One region of the Bradyrhizobium sp. USDA 4451 genome, then DNA from elsewhere that is predicted to be linked to it. Evidence: predicted binding sites of a transcription regulator. Region 1 holds the regulator's gene; the other holds the start of a gene.

Evidence for each region. The regulator PhoB, encoded in region 1, activates phosphate uptake and scavenging genes when phosphate is short. The targets are predictions, from matches to a motif close to TGTCATNNANCTGTCAT.
Region 2: the regulator PhoB is predicted to act here: its motif matches at 2,670-2,686, upstream of ACVMB0_RS07125 (DUF2794 domain-containing protein).

Annotation. Positions count from the first base shown of each region.
Region 1 is NZ_JBTRCH010000001.1:2,606,764-2,612,129, reverse strand. It holds gene argF (ornithine carbamoyltransferase) at 1-187, opposite strand, end outside; gene ACVMB0_RS12060 (acetylornithine transaminase) at 187-1,389, opposite strand; gene ACVMB0_RS12055 (GcrA family cell cycle regulator) at 1,889-2,401, shown strand; gene phoB (phosphate regulon transcriptional regulator PhoB) at 2,679-3,389, opposite strand; gene phoU (phosphate signaling complex protein PhoU) at 3,518-4,234, opposite strand; gene pstB (phosphate ABC transporter ATP-binding protein PstB) at 4,255-5,073, opposite strand; gene pstA (phosphate ABC transporter permease PstA) at 5,070-5,366, opposite strand, start outside.
Region 2 is NZ_JBTRCH010000001.1:1,556,561-1,561,926, forward strand. It holds gene ACVMB0_RS07115 (ABC transporter permease) at 1-1,011, shown strand, start outside; gene ACVMB0_RS07120 (Bax inhibitor-1/YccA family protein) at 1,245-2,036, shown strand; gene ACVMB0_RS07125 (DUF2794 domain-containing protein) at 2,239-2,610, opposite strand; gene ACVMB0_RS07130 (DUF1223 domain-containing protein) at 3,130-3,891, opposite strand; gene acnA (aconitate hydratase AcnA) at 4,120-5,366, opposite strand, start outside.

The sequences.
Region 1 (5,366 bases):
ACGACACCCTGGTGCGGGTCGACGGGCGCTCGAAGATCATCGCCAGCGTCTTGCCCTCGAGCGGCTTCTTGCCCTTCTCATGCGCCTTCAGCTTCGCCTTCATGGCGGCGCCGGCGGACAGCATGTTGCGCAGCTCGGCGAGCGGCAGCTCGTTGATGTCGAGGAAGTGACGGACCGGCTTGCTCATCATCCAGCCTTCCTCGGCTGCGCTGCCGACAATGTCGCGCAGGCACGCTCGAGCGAGACGATCGACTGATCGATCTCGGCTTCGGTCACGATCAGGGGCGCCAGGAACCGGACCACATTGTCGCCGGCGCCGACGGTGAGCAGCTTCTCGTTGCGCAATGCGGCGATCAGGTCGCCCGACGGCACCACGGCCTTGACGCCGATCAACAGGCCCTCGCCGCGCACTTCCGACAGCACGCCGGGATAGCGGTCGACGACCGAGGCGAGCTTCTGCTTGAGCAGCAGCGACATCTTCTGCACGTGCTCGAAGAAGCCGGGCTTCAGCATGACGTCGAGCACGGCATTGGCGGCGGCGACCGCCAGCGGATTGCCGCCAAAGGTCGAGCCGTGCGAGCCCGGCGCCATGCCTTCGGCCGCTTTCGCGGTCGCCAGCACCGCGCCGATCGGGAAGCCGCCGCCGAGCGCCTTCGCGAGCGACATCACGTCCGGCGTGACGCCGGTGCGCTTGTAGGCAAACAAATCGCCGGTACGGCCCATGCCGGTCTGCACCTCGTCGAACGCCAGCAGCAGGCCATGTTCGTCGCACAGCGCACGCAGCGCCTTGAAGAACGCCTGCGGCGCCGAGCGCACCCCGCCCTCGCCCTGCACCGGTTCGATCAGGATGCCGGCGGTGTGCGGGCCGATCGCCTTCTTCACCGCCTCGATGTCGCCATGCGGCACCTGGTCGAAGCCGTCCATCGGCGGGCCAAAGCCTTCGAGATATTTCGCCGCGCCGGTCGCGGCCAGCGTGCCCAGCGTGCGGCCATGGAAGGCGCCTTCGAAGGTGATGATGCGGTAGCGCTCGCCATGGCCCTTGGAGAAGTGATAGTGGCGGACCAGCTTGATCACGCCCTCCATCGCCTCCGCGCCGGAATTGCAGAAGAACACGAAGTCGGCGAAGCTCTGCTCGCACAGCCGCGCGGCGAGCACCTCGCCGTCCGGGCTCTTGAACAGGTTCGACATGTGCCAGAGCCTGGTCGCCTGTTCCTGCAGCGCCTTCACCAGATGCGGATGCGCATGCCCGAGCGCGTTGACGGCGACGCCCGAGGTGAAATCGAGATAGCGGTCGCCGTTGGTTGCGATCAGCCAGGCGCCCTCACCGCGCTCGAAGCCGAGATCGACCCTGGCGAAGACGGGAAGCAGATGCGACGAGGCGTTGGTCATGGCGTTCACTGCCGGTTTGAAGCCGACAATTGCCGCGCGCCTTGACGCCAGCGCAGCAACGGCCAGCTTCGGAAAACAAAACGGCCGCCTTTGCGGGCGGCACGTGGGCAACATTCTATGCTGCGGCGGGTCCGTGTCAATCGCCAGGAGCCGGTCCTTTTGCCGGGCTTCCTGCGCTGCCGAACGAGCGCAATCCGGAGCATTCCGGTGCGGTGGAAAAGCCTCACAGCAATGCTTAACTTTGTCGGAACATGTGGACGCACGGCCGCGGACTCTTGCGCCAGAGTCACGCCATATTGTAGCGTTTGGCCTGTCGGGTACGACATCTCGTGCGGCAGTACTGGACCCTCTAAGTAGCCTTTGTGTCTCGCGTAAACGTTCGGGCGCAACACCGCGCCCGGCGAGGGCTAAGGGATTCTGGCCGCAGGGATATTTGTCCAGATTTGGCTCGCAGCGCCGCTCCAATGACTGGCCGGCGCCATGCGAAAGGAAGAATGCGATGACGGTATTGACCTGGTCCGACGATCGCGTCGAGCAGCTGAAGAAGCTCTGGGAGTCTGGCCTTTCGGCCAGCCAGATCGCAGCGGAACTTGGCAATGTGACGCGAAACGCCGTGATCGGCAAAGTGCACCGGCTCGGCCTCTCCGGCCGCGCCAAGGCACCCTCCACGGCGGCGCCGCGGCAGCGCAAGGCGCGCCCCGCCCAGCACATGATGCGAGTGGCGCGCCCGGTCTCGCGCGGCAACACCGCGCTCGCGCACGCCTTCGAGGTCGAGATGGAGCCCGATCCGATCTCGTTCGACAACGTGGTGCCGATGAGCCAGCGGCTGTCGCTGCTCGAACTCAACGAGGCCACCTGTCACTGGCCGGTCGGCGATCCCTCGAGCCCGGAATTCTTCTTCTGCGGCGGCAAGGCGCTCGCCGGCCTGCCCTATTGCGCGCATCATTCCCGCGTCGCCTACCAGCCCGCCGCCGATCGCCGCCGGCCGTCGGCGAAGCCGCAGATCAAGTAGCCCTCGGGAAAACTACGGAAGACCTGAAAAACAAATCCCCGCACAAGCGGGGATTTTTTGTGAGCGAATGAACATCAAGGGCACATAGCCCAGGTCAAGCGCACTGCGCGACGTAAGGTGAGCACACGCGCCCCTCCCCACCCTCCCCCGCAAGGAGGGAGGGAGCCGGACAGTGTGCTCACCTCACGCGATAACGAGCCGCCGCTCGTGGCGCGATGGATTGCTTCGCTCCGCTCGCAATGACGATGACGATGACGGCTCTCGCCGGAAAGGCGACTTACGGCTGCGGCTCGGCTTTCGCGAAGCGGTCGTCGAGCGCGTAGCCGGCGCCGCGCACGGTGCGGATCGGATCCTGCTCGCGGCCCGGATTGAGCAGCTTGCGCAGGCGGCCGATATGGACGTCGACGGTGCGCTCATCGATGTAGATGTCGCGGCCCCAGACGCTGTCGAGCAGCTGCTCGCGGCTGAACACGCGGCCGGGATGCTCGAGGAAGAATTCGAGCAGCCGATACTCGGTCGGCCCGAGATCGATTGGGCGGCCGGAGCGCGCGACGCGGCGCTTCTCGCGGTCGAGCTCGATGTCGCCATAGGTCAGGACGGTGGCGAGCCGCTCCGGGCTCGCGCGGCGCAGCAGGCCCTTCACCCGCGCCAGGAGCTCCGGCACCGAGAACGGCTTGACGATGTAATCGTCGGCGCCGGTGGCCAGACCGCGCACCCGCTCGCTCTCCTCGCCGCGCGCGGTCAGCATGATGATCGGAAGCTGCTTGGTCTCGGGCCGCGCCCGCAGGCGGCGGCACAGCTCGATGCCGGACAGGCCCGGCAGCATCCAGTCGAGGACCACGAGGTCGGGAACGCGCTCCTTGAGGCGGGTATCGGCATCGTCGCCGCGCCCCACCGTTTCGACATCGTAGCCTTCCGCATCGAGGTTGTAGCGCAACAGCGTCGTTAGCGCTTCCTCGTCTTCGACTACCAGAATGCGTGCGCTCATCGGTCTAAGTTCTTTCTCTGTGGTGATCTGTTGCCCAGACGCAAACCGAAACGCTTAGCTTCTTGAGCATAATCCCCGCGGAAACGACTTGTCGAAGACAATCCGGTTCCGCGCGTGCGGATGATGTCCTAGTTACCCGGCACAGTGGTGGCAAAATTGGTCATGTCGCCCTTCGGGCGCTTGTCGGTGATCTGCTGGCCTTCGATCATGTAGAACACGGTCTCGGCGATGTTGGTGGCGTGATCGCCGATCCGCTCGATGTTCTTGGCGCAGAACATCAGATGGATGCAGAACGAGATGTTGCGGGGGTCTTCCATCATGTAGGTGAGCAGCTCGCGGAACAGCGAGGTGCAGATCGCGTCGACCTCCTCGTCGCCCTTCCAGACGTTCATCGCCGCCGGCAGATCGTGCGCGGCATAGGCGTCGAGCACCGACTTGACCTGCGACAGCACGAGGTCGGTCATGTGCTCCAGGCCGCGGATCAGCTTCAGCGGCTGGAAATCGCTCTCCAGCGCCGCGACGCGCTTGCCCATGTTCTTGGCCAGGTCGCCGATCCGCTCGAGGTCGGTGGCGACGCGCATCGCGCTGACGATCTCGCGCAGATCGATCGCCATCGGCTGGCGGCGCGCGATCGTCAGCACCGCGCGCTCTTCGATGACGCGCTGCAGATTGTCGATCTCGATGTCGGCGGCGACCACGCGCTTGCCGAGCGCGACGTCGCGCCGGATCAGCGCGTCGACCGACTCGGTGATCATCCGCTCGACGAGGCCGCCCATCTCGGCGACCAGGCGGGTCAACTCCTGCAGGTCGCTGTCGAATGCCTTGGCGGTGTGTTCAGAAGCCATCATCTGTCTCCTCAGCCCGGTCAGCCGAACCGGCCGGTGATGTAGTCCTGGGTGCGTCGATCGCTCGGCGAGGTGAAGATCTTGTTGGTGTCGTCGAACTCGATCAGCTCGCCGAGATACATGAAGGCGGTCTTGTCGGAGACGCGCGCCGCCTGCTGCATGTTGTGGGTGACGATCGCGATCGTGTAATCCTCGGAGAGTTCCTGGATCAGCTCCTCGACCTTGGCGGTGGAGATCGGATCGAGCGCCGAGCACGGCTCGTCGAACAGGATCACCTCGGGACGCACCGCCACGGTGCGCGCGATGCACAGCCGCTGCTGCTGGCCGCCGGACAGCGACAGGCCGGAGGCGTTCAGCTTGTCCTTGACCTCGTTCCACAGCGCGCCGCCGCGCAGCGCCTTCTCGACCCGGTCGTCCATCTCGGACTTCGAGATCTTCTCGTAGAGGCGGATGCCGAAGGCGATGTTCTCGTAGATCGTCATCGGGAACGGCGTCGGCTTCTGGAACACCATGCCGACCCGCGCGCGGAGCAGATTGAGGTCGAGCTTGGGATCGAGGATGTTGGTCTGGTCCAGCATCAGCTGGCCGACCGCGCGCTGGCCCGGATAAAGGTCGTACATCCGGTTGAAGATGCGCAGCAGGGTCGACTTGCCGCAGCCCGACGGTCCGATGAACGCCGTGACGCGGTTGGTGCCGAGCGTCAGGTTGATGTTCTTCAGCGCGTGGTGCTCGCCGTAATAGAAATTGAGGTTACGCACCGTGACTTTCGGCGGCGCGTCCGGAAGCGGCACCTGGGGAACGTGGCCCGCGACAGTCGTGGAGACGGAAAGCTCGGTCATTTTGCGGTCCTTTCGGCACCAAGGATACGCGCGCCGATATTCAACGCGAGCACGGTGAAGGTGATGAGCAGTGCGCCGCTCCACGCCAGTTCCTTCCAGTAGGCGTAGGGGCTCTGCACGAAGTTGTTGATGGTCACCGGCAGGTTGGCCATCGTCTTGGTCAAATCCCAGCTGAAGAACTGGTTCGACAGCGCGGTGAATAGCAGCGGCGCGGTCTCGCCGGCGACACGCGCGGTCGCCAGCAGCACGCCGGTGATCAAGCCGCTACGCGCAGCACGATAAGCGATCCGCTT
Region 2 (5,366 bases), 1.1 Mb from region 1:
GCGCCGTCGTTCTTCTTCATCGACATCCCCTCCACCGAGGCCGACCGCTTTGCCGCCTTCCTGGGTCAGATCGCCGCCGGCTCAACCGTCGAGGACGTCCCGATGCTGCGCGGGCGCATCGTCGCCGCGCGCGGCGTCAAGGCCGATCAGCTCAAGCCGTCGGTCGATTCGGAATGGGTGCTGCAAAGCGACCGCGGCCTCACCTATACCGGCGAGATTCCCAAGGGCTCGAAGATCGTCGAGGGCGAATGGTGGGGCCCCGACTACAGCGGACCTCCGCTGGTCTCGATGGAGAAGAAGATCGCCGACGGCCTCGCCCTGAAGATCGGCGACGAGGTCGTGGTCAACGTGCTCGGCCGCGACGTGCCGGCGAAGATCGCCAATCTGCGCAACATCGACTGGCAGGGCCTCGGCATCAATTTCGTGCTGGTGTTCTCGCCGAACGCCTTCAAGGGCGCACCGCACAGCCACGTCGCCACCCTGACGGAGCCGCACGCAAGCTCGACCCAGGCGGGCGCTGACGATGATGCGCGCATCATCAAGCAGGTCGCCGATGCGTTTCCGATGGTGACGAGCGTGCGGGTCCGCGAGGCGCTGGAGACGGTCGGCAGCGTCGTCAGCAACCTCGTGCTGGCGATCCGCGGCGCCAGCGCCGTGACGCTGATCTCGGCGATCCTGGTGCTGGGCGGCGCGCTCGCGGCCGGGCACCGCCACCGGGTCTATGATGCCGTGATCCTCAAGACGCTCGGCGCCACGCGGCCGCGATTGCTCGGCGCTTACGCGCTGGAGTATCTGATGATCGGTTTTGCAACCGCGATCTTCGGCGTCATCGCCGGTTCGGTCGCGGCCTGGCTGATCGTGACGCGGCTGATGACGCTGAGCTTCATCTGGCAGGCCGGCAGCGCCGCGCTGGTCGTGCTCGCCGCGCTGGTCGTCACGGTCGGGCTTGGGTTGGCTGGCACGCTGCTCGCGCTGAACCAGAAACCGGCCTCGGTGCTGCGGAATTTGTGACAATATGTAGCGGCGAAAGCGCCGTTTTTGCCTATCATGCTAGGCCAGAGCGACATTCGGCCGCGCGTGGAAGCTTGCGTCGGATGTGTTAATTTCCCACATACCAAACGGGTCGGATGGCCGGCTGAATGACACGGAATTAATGTTCCGCAAACCGAGCCATCTGAGATAGATTTACGACCGGCGCCGCAAATCCCTTGCGCTCCACCGGGACCAACCACGGGAATTCGACCATGTCGGACCTAGACCGCAATTACGCTTCTCCTTTCGGCCGGGCCGCCGGGCGCATTGACGCTGCGGCCGTCGACGCCGGTCTGCGCGCCTACATGCTGCGCATCTACAACTACATGAGCATCGGCCTTGCCATCACCGGCCTGGCCGCGCTCGGCGTCTACATGGGCGCGGTGACCACCGACCAGTCGGCCGCGGTCGCCAAGTTCGGCAACGCCTATCTGACGCAGTTCGGCTACGCGATGTTCGTGAGCCCGCTGAAGTGGCTGTTCATCCTCGCTCCCTTGGCGATGGTGTTCGTCATCTCGGCCGGCATCAACCGCTTGCAGCCCGCGACCGCCCAACTCCTGTTCTGGGTGTTCTCGGCGCTGATGGGCCTGTCGCTGTCATCGATCTTCCTGGTGTACACGCACACCTCGATCGTGCGCGTGTTCTTCATCACCGCGGCGACGTTCGGTGCGCTGAGCCTGTACGGCTACACCACCAAGCGTGACATGAGCGGCATGGGCTCGTTCCTGTTCATGGGCCTGATCGGCATCATCATCGCGAGCCTGGTCAACCTGTTCCTGGCGAGCTCGGCGCTGCAGTTCATCGTCTCGGTGGTCGGCGTGCTGGTGTTCGCTGGCCTCACCGCCTGGGACACCCAGCGGCTGAAGAACGACTACATCTACGGTTACGCCTCGCAGGGTGGCGTGATGGCAGAGCGTGCGGCGATCACGGGAGCGCTGTCGCTCTATCTGAACTTCATCAACCTGTTCACGCTGCTCTTGCAGCTGCTCGGCCAGCGCGATTAACCACCTCGAGCAAGGCAACCGATCGAAGCCCCGGCCCAACGGCCGGGGCTTTTCTTTTCGGCGGGCAGAATGGCGTAGCTCGGATGGAGCAGCGTAGCTCGGATGGAGCGGAGCGCAATCCGGGACTCCTCCATCCGCGGTTATAACGGCCCCGGATTGCGCTGCGCTCCATCCGGGCTACGAAGCCGCGGCCTTGCCACGCCTACACCAGCGACAGCTTGCGGTCGATCGCGAGCAGCACGCGTTCGAGTTCATGGCCACGACGCAGGATCAGCCCGGTCGCCGAAATCACGCTGTACATGCCTTGCTTGCGCGCCAGCCGGGGATCCTTCTCGATCCGGTAGATCGGCATTTCCGACGCACGCCGGAACACCGAGAACACGGCGCGGTCCTTCAGAAAGTCGATCGCGTAGTCGCGCCACTCGCCGTCGGCGACCATGCGGCCGTAGAGATTGAGGATGCGGTTGAGCTCAAGTCGATTGAATGTCACGCGGTTGGGCTGGGGGGTCGCGGCGACGGGACGCGCCGCGGCGCGACTCCCGCTCGGATCAGTGTCCTCCGAGATCAAACTCATCGAGCGCCTCCTGTCATCTCGGTGACGGCGGAACCCGAATGCCGTCCACCCTTCGGGATCGTCACGAGAGTGACATGATTGCGCTAAGCGATGGGCCCTGCAAGGGGCCATTCGCAACGCAACCAGGCCTTAACCACTATTGGACGCAACGGATTGTCCGAAAAACCAGAGAGTCACGGGAACGTTAGCGGAATCATATTGCTGCCCCACTTCCGCCAATCGCCCGCCCCGCTGCCTTGCGAAAACAAAATCCTGCGTTGGCCCGGTCCTTTCGGTTCCGGATTCCTCAGCCCCCAGCCCCCCGGGGCCGTCGGGATCGGGCCTGTTCGCAGGGGAGTCAAATCCCAACACTGGGCCAACGAAAGTTGGTCCTTTTTGTTTTTGGGACCTACGGCATAGCGCACGATCGAGACGCAGGCGCAAAGCCTCGCGTCCTTCCTTTCAGCACATCACTGGATGCACGTTCGCTGTCGCTCGGCTGCGCGACAAACCATGCAACGCAAGCGCGCCCCGTGAAGCTTAGTGAAGCGAGGTGAACGCGGCGCCGAGCATCGGGCCCGGCTTGTCGCGGTTGCCGTCCTGGACGTACACCGCCGCGGCATCGACGCCCTCGCGCGTGATGTTCTCCAGCGGCACCGTCCAGCTCCCGGACGACCCGTTCCAGTCACCGACCTTGAGGAGATTGCGCACCACATTGTGGTAGGTGATCTCGCGGCCGCGGTTCTCGCCGCGCGCGATCGAGATCGGCACCGACTTCGAGATCGAGCAGATCCAGACTTCGCCGCGCGATGCGGCGGGCGACTTCGATGCCGCGACCGACACGTTGATCTGCTTGCCGGTCAGCGTCATTGTCACCGGCACCGACATCACGCTGCCGCCCTTCTCGGTATCCTTGATCGCGCTCTCGATGCCGGCGCGATCGCTGCCGATCACATGCGCGGAGCCGTTGATCACGGCCTGCGGCGTGTAGACGTCGCGATCGCCGCGCATATGCGAATAGGCTTTCTGACGCGCGCTGAACCGGGAGTCGGCCAGCGTATCCTTCCAGCCGAGATAGTCCCAATAGTCGATCGGCATGCTGAGCGCGATGACGTTGGGGTCCTTCGCAAGATCACCGATGATCTTGTCCGCGGGCGGGCAGGACGAGCATCCCTGCGAGGTGAAGAGTTCGACGACAGCACGCGGATCGGCGTGAGCGGGGCGGATGATCGCGACGATCGCGCAGATACCGAGCGCACTGGACCATCGCGAGATAGAATTATAGGCCATCATCGCTGTCATACTGCGAACCAGTCGTGATGATTTCCATCCGTAATTGTACGGAGCATGAAGTCTGTCCCTGAACTTGCGTGCCCCAAAACGCGAGAAAGCGGCCTTTTCATAGGCCGCCTTCTTTTTGGTCGCTACTCACTAAGCGGTGAGCCACCGATCACAAATCCGCGTTGAGGCATGGTCCCTCGCGGCAAACGCGAGGGGTTTGCGCGGAGACCAGGCTCCAACAAACGGCCCTTAGGCCGCGAGTTTGCGCAGCACGTAGTGCAGGATGCCGCCGTTGCGATAGTAATCGAGCTCGTCCAGCGTATCGATGCGGCAGAGCAGCGGGACATCCTTCTTGGCCCCGTCGGCGGAGACGATCTCGGCGGTCAGCGTCTGGCGCGGCTTGAGGTCGCCCTGCAGGCCGCGGATCGTGACCTTCTCGTCGCCCTTGAGGCCGAGCGAGGACCACGACGTGCCGTCCTGGAAGGTGAGCGGCAGCACACCCATGCCGACCAGGTTGGAGCGGTGGATGCGCTCGAAGCTCTGGCAGATCACCGCACGCACGCCGAGCAGGCGGGTGCCCTTGGCGGCCCAGTCGCGCGACGAGCCGTTGCCGTACTCGGCGCCGGCGAACACCACCAGCGGCACGCCCTCGGCCTGATACTTCATCGCGGCGTCGTAGATCGACATCTGCTCGCCGTCCGGCCAGTGCTTGGTCAGACCGCCTTCCGGAATATTGCCGTCGGCGCCCTTCAGCATGAAGTTCTTGATGCGGATGTTGGCGAAGGTGCCGCGCATCATCACTTCATGGTTGCCGCGCCGCGTGCCGTACTGGTTAAAGTCGGCGGGGCGCACCTGGTGCTCGCTGAGGAACTTGCCGGCGGGCGAGGTCAGCTTGATCGAACCGGCCGGCGAGATGTGGTCGGTGGTGATCTTGTCGCCGAACATCGCCAGGATGCGGGCGTCGACCACGTCGGTGACCGGATCCGGCTGCTTCTTCATGCCTTCGAAATAGGGCGGATTCTGCACATAGGTCGAACCCATGTTCCAGCGATAGGTCTCGCTTTCCGTGGTCTTGATCTTGCGCCAGTTGGTATCGCCCTTGAACACGTCGGCGTACTTCTTCTTGAAGATCGTCGCGGTGACGTACTTCTTCATGAAGGCGTTGATCTCCTTGGCGGTCGGCCAGATGTCCTTGAGGAACACCGGCTTGCCGTCCTTGCCGATGCCGATCGGCTCGACCGCGAGGTCCTTGGTCACGGTGCCGGCGAGCGCATGCGCGACCACCAGCGGCGGCGAGGCGAGGTAGTTCGCCTGCACGTCCGGCGAGACGCGGCCTTCGAAGTTGCGGTTGCCGGAGAGCACGGCGGCGGCGACGATGCCATTCTCGTTGATCGACTTCGAGATGTCTTCCGGCAGCGGCCCGGAATTGCCGATGCAGGTCGTGCAGCCGAAGCCGACCAGGTTGAAGCCGACCTTGTCGAGATCGGCCTGCAGGC